2 regions of the Pelorhabdus sp. sgz311001 genome follow, and region 2 is predicted to be linked to the other one. Evidence: riboswitches for the same ligand, from Rfam matches in the RefSeq annotation. Region 2 holds a riboswitch; the other holds the start of a gene.

Region 1 (6,406 bases), 280 kb from region 2:
AAATAACGGATTGGAAGTCCCTTGCAAAGAGCTTCAATCATAGTTTTCGCATCTTGCCCCTCAGCAACAAGCGACGATACCGACGGTAACGCCTTGAGGTTAGCTTCTACAATATCAAGATCAGCATCGGAAGCATCCGGTAAGGCTTGCAAAATAAAGCCGCCTGCCGCCCGTACAGTCCGATCCTGTTCTACTAGCACACCGAGGCCTACGCTAGAAGGCGTTTGCTCTGATGTGTAGAGATATTCCGTAACATCTTCAGCAATCTCCCCAGAAACCAAAGCCGAACTGCCCGTAAACGACTGCTTCATATTCGTATAACGCGTCACATAGAGTGATCCTCGGCCTACAGCGGCACCGACATCAAGTTTTCCTGCTGCATTTAACGGAAGATCTATTGTTGGATTTTTCACCTTGCCACGAACTAAACCGCCCTTAGCATCTACAATGATCTCCCCTAAAGGTCCATCACCGGCTACTCTTAGGGTAACCGTTTCTTCTGTTTTTAAGTTAGCTGCAAACAGCAAAGCTGCCGTCATCGTTCTACCAAGCGCCGCTGTGGCCACAGGCGAACAATTGTGGCGAAGTCGAGCTTCTTCTGTCAGCTCGGTGGTAACAGCGGCGTGGATACGCAAGCCATCGCCTGCCGTTGCTTTAATTAAATGATCCATAGTTTTCCTCCATAAGCACTTCCCCGTTATCAACGGCGACAATCTGAATCTTTTGATCAAAAAGTAAGGCAAAAGAACCCCGTTTAGCAGCTGTTTTAGGCATAGCTGGCGAACCGGGATTCAGTAAAGTCACACCTTCATGAGATGCAAGCACAGGCAGATGAGTATGACCGCTAATAAATAAATTAGCCCGATAGCGCTGCGCTAATTTCACCTTCTGATCATCTGTTAAAGTATGGCCGTGCTGCACTACGATCTTATATCGACCTAACTGCAAGTACATAAAGGAAGGATGAATCGGCCACTGTAAAACCATTCCATCGACTTCACTGTCACAGTTTCCCTGTACGGAAAAGAAGGGCTGCGGCAGCTGATTCAGCATGTCGATCAAACTTTTAGGATTATATTCTGCCGGAATTTCATTACGTGGTCCATGATATAAAATATCACCAGCATGAATAATAGAGTCGACGTCACTCATATAGGTTTCATAGATGTGCTGCCAAGTAGCAGCACATCCATGAGTATCACTTACAATTGCTATTTTCAAAACAAACACTCATTTCCCAGGAAATAATTGTAAAACAAGTAATCTTTATCCAATATTTCTTAATAGATTTGCCATTTCAATAGCGGACATAGCGGCATCAAATCCTTTATTGCCGCCTTTTGTGCCAGCTCGCTCAATCGCTTGTTCGATATTTTCTGTTGTAAGTACACCAAAAATAGTCGGTACGCCTGTTTCCAGTCCCACATGAGCTACTCCTTTGGATACTTCAGAGCAAACATAGTCATAGTGAGAAGTGCTGCCACGAATTACTGCTCCCAAGCAGATTACAGCATCATATTTTTGACTTTTCGCCAGTTTTTGCGCCGCTAAAGGAATTTCAAAAGCGCCGGGAACCCAAACAGTATCAATATTATCTTCCTGTGCTTCGTGACGCAATAAGGCATCCTTCGCTCCAGACAAAAGTTTACTTGTAATAAATTCATTAAAACGAGCTACCACAATAGCAACACGAAGATCTTTCGCAATCAAATTTCCTTCATAAATTGTTGACATCTTATTTTGCCTCCTCATACTGTTTCAATAAATGTCCTAACTTTGCTTTTTTCACTGATAAATAACGGTTGTTGAATTTATTAGCACGAATTTCCATGGGAACCCGCTCGGTAATTTTCAGACCGTAGCCTTCCAGACCAGCACGTTTTCTCGGATTATTCGTTAACAAACGAATACTTGTTAAGCCTAGATCGGCTAGAATTTGAGCGCCAATACCGTATTCACGCAAGTCCGGCGGAAAGCCTAAGAGTTCATTGGCTTCTACCGTATCACTGCCTTTATCTTGCAGAGCATAGGCGCGAATTTTATTAGCGAGACCAATGCCGCGGCCTTCTTGACGCATATAGAGCAGTACGCCTTCGCCCTCTGCTTCAATTCGCTTTAAAGATGCGGCCAACTGATCGCCGCAATCGCAGCGCAAAGATCCCAACACATCGCCTGTAAGGCATTCAGAGTGAACACGAACAAGAACATTTTCTTTGCCAGAAACATCGCCTTTAACTAAGGCAATATGGCACTGTTTATCAAGTGCGCTCTCGTAGGCAACAACCCGGAATTGACCATATTTCGTCGGCATCGTTGCATCAGCTGCCTTCGTAATCAGCTTTTCATGACGTTTCCGGTAGCGAATCAAATCGGCAACAGTAATCAGTTTTAAATTATGCTGCTTTACAAACTTTTGCAGAGAATCAATGCGCGCCATAGACCCATCTTCATTCATGATTTCGCAAATCACGCCAGCAGGATAAAGACCGGCGAACTTCGCCAAATCAACTGCTGCTTCGGTATGCCCCGCCCGACGCAAAACACCGCCTTCGCGACTGCGCAACGGAAAAATATGGCCAGGACGTCTTAAATCCGTTGGTTTGCATTTACTGTCTAAAATGCAACGGATGGTCTCTGCTCGTTCAAAAGCAGAAATCCCAGTTGTTGTCGTTACCGCATCAACGGATACAGTAAATGCTGTTTCATGGTTGTCAGTGTTGTTTTCCACCATAGGATGAATTTCGAGTTCATCAAGCCGTGCACCGTCAACAGGCATGCAGATTAGGCCACGAGCATGAGTAGCCATAAAATTGACAGCTTCTGGCGTTACCTTTTCGGCAGCCATTAATAAATCGCCTTCATTTTCACGGTCTTCATCATCAACAACAACAATCATTTTTCCTTGTTTAATATCCTCAATGGCCTCTTCAATTGTGTTAAACATACTATCCCTCCATCTTATAACAAGAATACTTTCTTTAAAATTTTTATGCTAGAAACCCATATTTACCTAATAAAGCAGTGGATATGCGACTTGGCTCAGCTACTGCTTCAGTAGTGTCACTCTGTAATAACTTTTCCACATAGCGTCCCAAAATATCAGTTTCCAAATTAACAGTACTACCAATTTTCTTGGTAGCTAAAGCTGTCACTTCATAAGTATGAGGAATGAGTGATACACTAAACGAATGCGCATCACAATCAACAACAGTTAGACTGACTCCGTCAATGGCAATAGAGCCCTTTTTTACAATATATCTCATGACCTCTGCCGCCGCAGTAATTGTAACAACAACGGCAATATCATCTTTTTTTACATTCTGGATTGTGCCGATTCCATCAATATGACCACTCACAATATGACCGCCCAAGCGATCACCAACGCGAAGCGTCCGTTCCAGATTTACAGCAGCGCCAATCGCAAGATCTCTAAGACCTGTCTGTTTCACAGTTTCCGGCATGACATCCGCCGTAAACTGGCTGGTGCTAAAATCAACAACTGTAAGGCAGGCGCCGTTCACGGCAATACTGTCACCTAACTTTACATCAGTAAGGACTTTTTTAGCGGCAATTGTCAGGCGAACTGATTTTGCCGTCTTTTCAATCTGTTTCACTCTACCCAATTCTTCCACAAGTCCGGTAAACATCGCGTCCCTCCCGTGATTTGAGATAAGCGCTAATGAGAATATCCTCCTCTAGCTGCTCTATGGCAAGATCCTCTAGTTCATAAGCCTGCGAAAGACTTGCCACGCCACTGCCACCAATCGGCGATGGCGCCGTCTTGCCGCCAAGGATCTTTGGCGCCACAAACCAAGCCACCTTATCAGCTAGATTTTCTGCTAGCACAGAAGCGTTGACAGCAGCGCCGCCTTCTACAAGAATACTTGTTACAGGATAACTGGCTAAACGGCTAAAGAGTTCTCTAAGATTCAAGCCGCTTGGCCCTTCACTAATTGTCCAAACCGTTACACCGGCAGCTTCTAGGGCCTTTACCTTATCCATTGACGCAGACTTTGTTACAGCAATAATAGTTCGCGCTTCTTTATTTGTAACGACTTTGGCATCAAGCGGTGTACGAGCCTTACTATCAAGAATAATCCGCGTTGGATTACAACCTGGGCCCTCAGGCAGCCGCGTTGTTAAAAGCGGATCATCGGCAAGCACCGTACCAATTCCGACAAGAATCCCATCATACTGATTTCTCAGACGATGAACGGTTTGTCTGGCGGCAGGGCCAGTAATCCATTGGGACTGTCCTGTCGCTGTAGCAATTTTACCATCAAGCGTCATGGCTGTCTTTAATAAGACAAAAGGCATCTTAGTTGAAACCCATTTCACAAACGCTTCATTCACTTTTACGGCATCTAAACAACAGATTCCTTCTAAGACTTCTATACCAGCTTGACGCAATCTATCGATGCCATGGCCGGCTACAAGCGGGTTGGGATCAGTGATTGCCACAACGACGCGGCGAATACCTGCCGCTATAATCGCCTCAGTACAAGGACCTGTCCTACCGTGATGGCAGCAGGGCTCCAGAGTTACATAAATAGTAGCGCCGTTTGCCGCTTCCCCCGCCTCTTGTAGCGCATGAATCTCCGCATGGGGCGTTCCTGCCATATGATGATAGCCTTTGCCAATCACCTTATCATCCTTTACAATCACGGCGCCAACAAGAGGATTTGGCGTGGTACAGCCTAAAGCTTGCTTTGCCTCAGCAATTGCCATTTGCATGAACTTTTCATGATACTGTCGTTCTTCTTTAGTTATGATCATTCTGTTTCACCTGCAATCTTGCCTTTCAGTCAGGGCGAGGTAGAAAAACAAAAACAAGCTATCTTCAGCCACTTGTAGAAAAAAATATACAAAGGGGCCTGAAAATAGCTTGTGCAACACAAACAAATCTACTCAGCCTTTTCTCATCCAGACTGTACTGTCGGCTTCGGAATTACACCGAATCAACCATAACGGCTCGCGGGCTTTAACCGCCGGTCAGGAATTGAAAGCACGCTTTCTCACCTGGCCCCAAAGGCTATCTTTACTATATTATGTAATTTTCAACTTCTCTGTTAGTGTATCACTTTTAAGAAATTTTAGCAACCTTTTAAAGCGCGACTCACTAAGTGGCAAGCAACACGATGTTCCGCTGAAATCGCTTGTAATTTAGGTTTTTCCTGTTTGCAAATTTCTCTGGTTTCAGGACATCTATTTTGAAACGGACACCCTGGCGGCAAGGCGAGCGGACTTGGTATTTCCCCTTCTAACAGACGAACCTCTGAATTTCCTTTTTGTGCTACTGGAAAAACAGCTTGTAAGAGTGCCTTAGTATAAGGATGCCTAGCAGTTTGCAAATCACTGCCAGAGAGTATTTCGACAATATTACCAAGATACATGACGGCGATGCGATGACTAATCTGAGCAACCAATGCTAAATCATGACAGATAAAAATCATGGATAAATGTTTTTCCTGTTGTATTCTTACTAAAAGTTCCACGATTTTTTTTTGAACAGATACATCAAGAGCGCTAGTCGCCTCATCGCAGACAAGAATCTCTGGCGACAAAGCCAGCGCACGGGCAATTCCGATACGCTGACGTTGTCCGCCGCTCATGTTGCTAGGATAACGATTCGCAAAAGCCTCTGGCAATTCAACAAGCTGCAAAAGCTTGGCAACTTGTATTGGTGCTTCCCGGCTCTTTAACAGATTAAAATTTCGCAATGGTTCACAAAGGATATCCTTTATTTTCATCTTGGGGTTAAAGGCCTGAGATGGGTCTTGAAATACCATCTGTATATGTTTCCGATTTTGTCGCCTCGCTTCGCCTTTAAGCTGCGTAAGATCTTTACCCCGATAGTAAATAGCCCCGCTACTCGCCTCATAGAGCTGCATAATCAGCTTTACAAGCGTGCTTTTACCGCAGCCACTTTCGCCAACAATTCCTAGTGTTTCTCCTTGATAGAGAGATAATGATACATCATTGCAAGCTGTCAACATCCGTCCGTCAGCTACGGGAAAACGCTTTATGACATGATCAATCTCTAGAATTGCTGCTTTTTCAGCTGACATATCTTTTCCCTCCGACTTGTGGTACAGCCTCAAGCAGTTCTCGCACATACTCCGTTTGAGGCTGAGCAATAATATCAGCTGTCCTGCCAGACTCCACTATTTTCCCCTCGCGCATTACCAGCAAACTATCTGACATATAAGCGGCCACACCAATATTATGTGTCACAAGAATAATAGCCGTTTTATCCTTGTGACAAATTTCTAGCATTTCTTTTACTACTTGCGCCTGTGTCGTAACATCCAAAGCCGATGTCGGTTCATCTGCCAGCAGCAGCCGCGGCTTAAAAAACATAGCCATCGCCACGCCGACACGCTGGCGCATACCGCCACTCAGTTCA
Region 2 (6,406 bases):
ACAAAATTGGTCGTGATTTTTCTCATTTTTCTTATTTTCAGGAAGCCCTAGCAACAGGGGCGCCTTATGTATCTTCGTTGGAGCTTTCACAAGATACTTTAGAGAAGGGATTTTTCTATTTTAGCTGTCCGGTTTTAGATCAGGCAGGGCGACAGACTGGTGTTCTCGTTTTGCAGTATCGTGCAGAAATTTTGCATAATTTACTTAATAAAAACTTCATTCAGAATGGACCGGAGTCTTTCGCTATTTTGCTTGATGAAAATTTTCGTGTTCTTGCTGATAGTCGAAAAACGCAAATTACTCATGAACTTATCAAATCTGATGCGTTACTGCACGAAGGTTTAGGGAAAATTGATTCGCCAGCGCCGTATTTTACGATTCCATTTCCTGATCAACAGGGAGAGCCTATGGCTGGTGTGTCTACCAGGATTGGCTCAGTTCCGTGGTTTATTGTTTTTTTGCAACCAGAGGATGTTTTTTTACAGCCTATTTATGCGCAAATTGAATGGAAACGCTATTTTGTGTTGCTCATTGCAGCGATTTCAGCGATTTTCGCTGTCATTTTATCACGTCATTTCTCTCGGCCCATTTTGCATTTAACGAATCTATCACGGCAAGTTACGGCAGGAGACCTTAAAGTAGAGGCGAAAATTTCTACGCATGATGAAATCGGGTTACTTACTTACCATTTTAATCAAATGATTCGGACAATGCGGTTTTCGCAAGAAAGTCTGGAACAAAAAGTGGAAGAACGTACGGTAGAAATAGTGGCGGCCAATCAAGAGCTTGTAGCGATGAATGAAGAAGTACGGGCCATGAATGAGACATTGCTTGATATCAATCGAAAGTTAGAGTCGGAAGTAGCGATTCGCTGTCAGACGGAGCAAGAGCTTTTGCGGCGAGAACGCCAATATGGGGCGATTACGAGTTTGCTTACCTGTGAAGCAGAAGATTTTGGTGCACTCTTGTCCCTGATATTACGTGATGCACTGCAGTTGATTAAGGCACCTGGCGGTTATATTGGTCTCTACGGTGAACAAGAGAAAACGCTGGTAATTCACTATATTTTTGGTCAAGATGAGTCGAAAAGTATGGAACATTTAGCTGCCGATGAAACTTTGCAGCGTCTTGTTTATGACAGTGGTGAAATGATTCAAATCAGTGATTATCGTCAATATCAGAAGCGGGCCATGAAGCCAGGCTGTGAACGGTTGTCTAGTATCATTATGCTGCCGCTTAAAGAAAAAGGCTGTGTAAAGGGAATTCTAGTTGCAGGCTGGTTTGATGAAGTTTATCCTATTCGCCCTGATGAGGTCGCTGTTTTGCGGCAGTTCAGTGACTTGGCAGCGCTTGCGTTGCAACGAGCAGCGGCTCAGGAACAAATTCGTACGATCGCTTTTCATGATAGTCTTACTGGTTTACCCAATCGGGCTAGTTTATCCAACCGGCTTCAAGATGAGCTAGTTTTGGCGCAAAGATTGCAAAGAAAAGGTGCGGTTCTCTTTGTTGATTTAGATGATTTAAAATCTGTTAATGATACGCTAGGACATTTAGCTGGCGATGAAGTGATTAAACAGGCGGCTTTATATATTCGCAATGCTGTAGAAACAGAAGCATTTGTTGCGCGTATTAGCGGCGATGAATTTATTGTCATTGCTTCAGGTGTAGAAAGCAGAGTACAAGCGGCGCTTCTTGCTGAAAAACTTGTTAAGGCCTTGTGCCAGGAATATGTGGCAGCAGGCGAAAAACTTCATTTGTCGGCTAGTATCGGTCTTGTTGTTTATCCAGAAGATGCTGATAATGCCGAAGAAATTTTAAAACGCGCTGATAGTGCTATGTATGCTGCTAAGCAGGCAGGGAGAAATTGCTGGCGATTTTATGAACCGGCATTGCTCCAGGAAGCATCAGAAAAAGTTATTTTAACAAATGCTTTACGGCAGGCTTTGGAGAAAGGGGAGCTTTATTTAGAATTTCAACCGTTAATGTCTTTGCAAAGCAATGATGTTTGGGGCTTTGAAGCATTGTTGCGCTGGTATCATCCGATTTATCAGCAAATTTCACCAGCGCGGTTTATTCCTTTGGCTGAAGCAAGTGGATTGATTGTGCCTATTGGGCGCTGGGTGTTACAAGAGGCCTGTTTATTTGCGAAGGATTTAGCTGATTTAGGCAGGGATAGTATACATGTGGCTGTAAATATTTCTTCACGGCAGCTTGCGTCAGAGGATTTTGTTGAATCGGTCTGTCACAGTATTGAAAAGGCGGGGATTGAGGCAAAACAACTAGAGCTGGAAGTAACAGAAAGTAATTTGATTGAATCAATGGAACTGAGCGTGAAAAAACTATCTCAGTTGCGTTCGTTAGGCGTAGGTATATCTTTAGATGATTTTGGCACAGGCTATTCATCTTTAACATATTTAAGGGATTTGCCAGCGACAATTCTTAAAATTGATAAATCTTTTGTAGATCAAATTAGTATGGATCAAATGCAGTTAAATATAGTTGGCTCCATTGTTTCCTTGGGCCATAGTTTGGAAATGACGGTAGTCGCTGAAGGAGTTGAAACAGCAGAACAATTAAATTTACTTAGACTGTTTCATTGTGATTGTATACAGGGATATATTTTTGGCCGACCCTTAAAAAGCGATAAGGCAATTCAAACATATTTGCAAAAAAAATCTTGCTAGATACTTGCGTATTTTTCAGAAATCTTTTATACTAAATAAAGTAATTATACATAATGTTTTAGTTATGTATAGTTAATAGCTATGGGGGTATAGCTCAGCTGGGAGAGCGCTTGAATGGCATTCAAGAGGTCAGCGGTTCGATCCCGCTTATCTCCACCAAACAAACATAGACAGCGTAAGGCTTTGAGGCCTTACGCTGTTTTTATATTATGTTAAGTTGTCCCTTGCCGAGTCCCTTATGACGAAAATTCGCTTGGATATTGAGAATAATACGTCTACTGGACAGGTATAGAAAGCTATAAGATAATAATCTTAAACATTTATGTGGAGGAGAGGTCTAATTGAGACAGAAAATTACTTTGATTACTTTAGGCGTTCAAGATATGGAGATTTCACGCAAATTTTATCAAGAAGGGTTAGGATGGACTCCTTCAAAAGCTAGTCAAGAAAGTATAGTCTTTTTTGACCTAGGCGGTGTCGGGTTAGCCTTATTTCCCATTAATGAACTTGCTAAAGATGCAATGGTAAACGCAGGAGGAGCTGGTTTTTCAGGGATTACTTTAGCTCATAATACAAAAACCAAAAAAGAAGTAGATCATATACTTCAACAAGCCGAACAGGCAGGCGGTAAGATAATGAAAGAAGCGCAAATGGTATTTTGGGGAGGTTATAGTGGGTATTTTGCTGATCCCGATGGCCATTTATGGGAAGTAGCTTGGAATCCCTTTTTTGATTTTGACGCGAACGATGCATTAGTTTTTCCTTAATTTTCATAAGTATAGTTATAATATAAGGATCATGGCAATAGCTTTTTCTACTAAGTGGGTAGCAAGAGGTACTGCCTTAATGGATTCAAAAGTAGGCAGCAGAAACCTTGTAGCTTAACCGTAACTTAACCTAGCCATAACAATACATAAGGAATTTTTTGCTATAATGAAACTAAGTTAAATAAACGATTTGACCCAATGGGCAGATACGTTTCAAATAAGTTCCCTTGTACACAGTTATTCCCTCATTTTCCGCCGTAATGGCGGTATTTTTTTGTTATAAATCTTAGTGATGATATTTGCTTGGGTATGAATAGGATGTTATTAGGCAGTGATCCATTCAAATTGTATAATTTTTTGAGGTTTGGCCATGGTTTTTCTTAAGCAAGTCAGTAATAAATCTTTCACGATACGTATATAATGGCAAAAGAGAGGCCTCAACCAGAGGCTGAGGCTAATTCAAATCAGAGCATTAAAATGAAGTCGATAATTAGGAAGAGGAGAATTACGAAGTCTTGGATGGTTAAGTCGATAGAAATTTTCATAAGACCACCTCCAAGTTTATTAAGGAATAGGTCACAACTATTCCTTATATTTTTTATGCTCAAAAAATAAAAATATACCTAATTCAAAAAGGTACGAAAGCAAACTGGACAAAAAGATAGTTAGAAAAATGTGAGAAGGCTACTTAAAACAGAAATACTGAGATAAAAAAATTGATATAAAAATTGACAAATATAAACTTTCAGGAATATCATATACTTAGTGACTTATTCTCAGGGCGGGGTGAAATTCCCCACCGGCGGTATCTCAGTTACTACTGAGGAGCCCGCGAGCGCTCTTGATATTAAGAGGACAGCAGAACTGGTGAAAAACCAGTGCCGACGGTACAGTCCGGATGAAAGAGGATAAAGCAGTCAGCTAATTTTATTTTCAATAGACAGAAAACTGATGCACTATAGGTTTATTATTTTTGTAATGAATAAGCTGTCTGTATCTGTGCCCTGATTCTAGTAAGTCCTACTAAACTATTAGGAGGAAGTATACTATGAATCAAATTTTTCTTACTGAATATGAAAGTGCCGCCATGCGAGTGGAAGCAGCTCTTAATGCACTGCGCTGCGGCCAAGGAATTTTAGTTACTGATGATGCGGGTAGGGAAAACGAAGGCGATATCTTCTTTGCTGCAGAGTCTTTGACAAATGAGCAAATGGCAATGTTGATTCGTGAAGGCAGTGGAATTGTCTGCTTGTGTTTGCCTGAAGAAAGAGTTCGGGCATTGGAGTTACCAATGATGGTAGAGGTTAATACAAGTAGCTTTCAAACTCCTTTTACAGTTTCCATTGAAGCAGCAGAGGGCGTTACGACAGGTGTTTCAGCAGCTGATCGTGTAATGACAGTGAAAGCGGCAATTTCTGATCCTGTAAATCCTGATAAGCTTCGGCGGCCAGGACATATTTTCCCATTAAGAGCTAAGCCAGGCGGAGTATTAGAAAGACCAGGCCATACAGAAGCGAATGTTGATTTAATGCGGCTCGCAGGCTTGAAACCTTATGGAGTTTTATGTGAACTGACCAATCCGAATGGCACAATGGCGCGGTTGCCGGAAATTATAGAGTTTGCTGAAGCGAATAATATGGTAGTCGTTACCGTGGCAGATATAATTGCTTACCGAGAAAATAAAAAAATATGAAATAAATTGTGATTGATTGTATGAAGTATTATGGAGAGAAATGCTATCTGGCGTTTCTCTTTTTATTTCTCATTGCTGGTTTGGTCCTTCTATTTAGAAAAGCGAGCGTAAAGGAGATAATTATTGTGGCTGTTAAAGGCTGGGATAAGTTAATAATTACTACGGATGATGGCGAAAAGGTTGAAGCGATTGCGCCAATCATTATTTCGGCAAGCCGTGCAACTGATATTCCTGCGTTTCATTCCGAATGGTTTATGAATCGGCTCAATGCAGGATATGTAAAATGGATGAATCCATTTTATGCAAGTTATTCACAATATGTTTCTTTTGAAAAGACGAGAGTTATCGTGTTTTGGACAAAAAATCCTAGGCCAATCATTACATATTTAGATGATATAAGTAATAAAGGGTTAAACTTCTACTTTACTTACACTGTCAATGATTATGAGGCGGAAGGCTTGGAACCCAATGTACCGCCTTTAGATGAAAGAATTAATACATTTATCGAATTATCTAATAAGATAGGCAAAGAGCGAGTCCTATGGCGATTTGATCCTTTAATTTTAACAAATAGCTTGGATATAAGTACACTGTTAGCAAGAGTTGAAAAAGTAGGTGACTCATTATATCAATATACAAATAAACTTGTGATTAGCTTTGCCGACATCCAGGGGTATCCCAAGGTGCAAAAAAATTTAAAAAGAGCAGGTATAGAATATAAAGTATTTACGAACGAAGCTATTTTAGAAATGGCGAAGGGAATTCAGGCTATCAATAAAAAGTGGAATTTATCTATCGCAACTTGTGGCGAAGCGATTAACTTACAAAAGTATGGGATTATGGCCAATAAATGCATTGATGATGAATTAATGCTAAAGTGTTTTTCTCATGATAAAAGGCTTATGGAATTTTTAGGATATGAAAGAGTTCAAATGGATTTATTTTCAGCGCCCCCTCGTGCAAAACGAGTTGTTAATCTAAAAGATACAGGGCAAAGAGCCGCCTGTGAATGTATCGTAAGTAAGGATATAGGACAATATAACACGTGTATGCATTTATGTTCATATTGCTATGCAAATTATTATCCCAATATGGTAAGGAATAATTTTAAAAAATTAAATCGATATGGAGAAACGATTTTGACGTAAGATACGCTTTATTTGGCTTTTGCAGCTGAATAGAGCGTTTTTTTATTGTTTTTTATAACTTTAGGTATAGTTCTTTATTGTTCTAGAAATCATGTCAAAGCCTTATTAAACCTA

Evidence for each region. A riboswitch is a leader RNA that binds a small molecule or an ion and turns the genes downstream of it on or off. The one in region 2 is predicted to bind FMN.
Region 1: it holds a riboswitch for FMN, as region 2 does, so the genes downstream of both, ribD (bifunctional diaminohydroxyphosphoribosylaminopyrimidine deaminase/5-amino-6-(5-phosphoribosylamino)uracil reductase RibD) here and ribB (3,4-dihydroxy-2-butanone-4-phosphate synthase) in region 2, are expected to answer to the same signal.

What each region holds. Positions count from the first base shown of each region.
Region 1 is NZ_JBVXUT010000001.1:945,434-951,839, reverse strand. It holds gene hslO (Hsp33 family molecular chaperone HslO) at 1-671, opposite strand, end outside; gene yfcE (phosphodiesterase) at 655-1,221, opposite strand; gene ribH (6,7-dimethyl-8-ribityllumazine synthase) at 1,267-1,734, opposite strand; gene AC0MXB_RS04925 (bifunctional 3,4-dihydroxy-2-butanone-4-phosphate synthase/GTP cyclohydrolase II) at 1,736-2,944, opposite strand; gene AC0MXB_RS04920 (riboflavin synthase) at 2,988-3,647, opposite strand; gene ribD (bifunctional diaminohydroxyphosphoribosylaminopyrimidine deaminase/5-amino-6-(5-phosphoribosylamino)uracil reductase RibD) at 3,616-4,776, opposite strand; FMN riboswitch at 4,908-5,037, opposite strand; gene AC0MXB_RS04910 (ABC transporter ATP-binding protein) at 5,094-6,068, opposite strand; gene AC0MXB_RS04905 (ABC transporter ATP-binding protein) at 6,058-6,406, opposite strand, start outside.
Region 2 is NZ_JBVXUT010000001.1:669,506-675,911, forward strand. It holds gene AC0MXB_RS03465 (EAL domain-containing protein) at 1-2,684, shown strand, start outside; tRNA gene AC0MXB_RS03470 (tRNA-Ala) at 2,768-2,843, shown strand; gene AC0MXB_RS03475 (VOC family protein) at 3,026-3,451, shown strand; FMN riboswitch at 4,220-4,365, shown strand; gene ribB (3,4-dihydroxy-2-butanone-4-phosphate synthase) at 4,500-5,144, shown strand; gene AC0MXB_RS03485 (DUF1848 domain-containing protein) at 5,270-6,292, shown strand.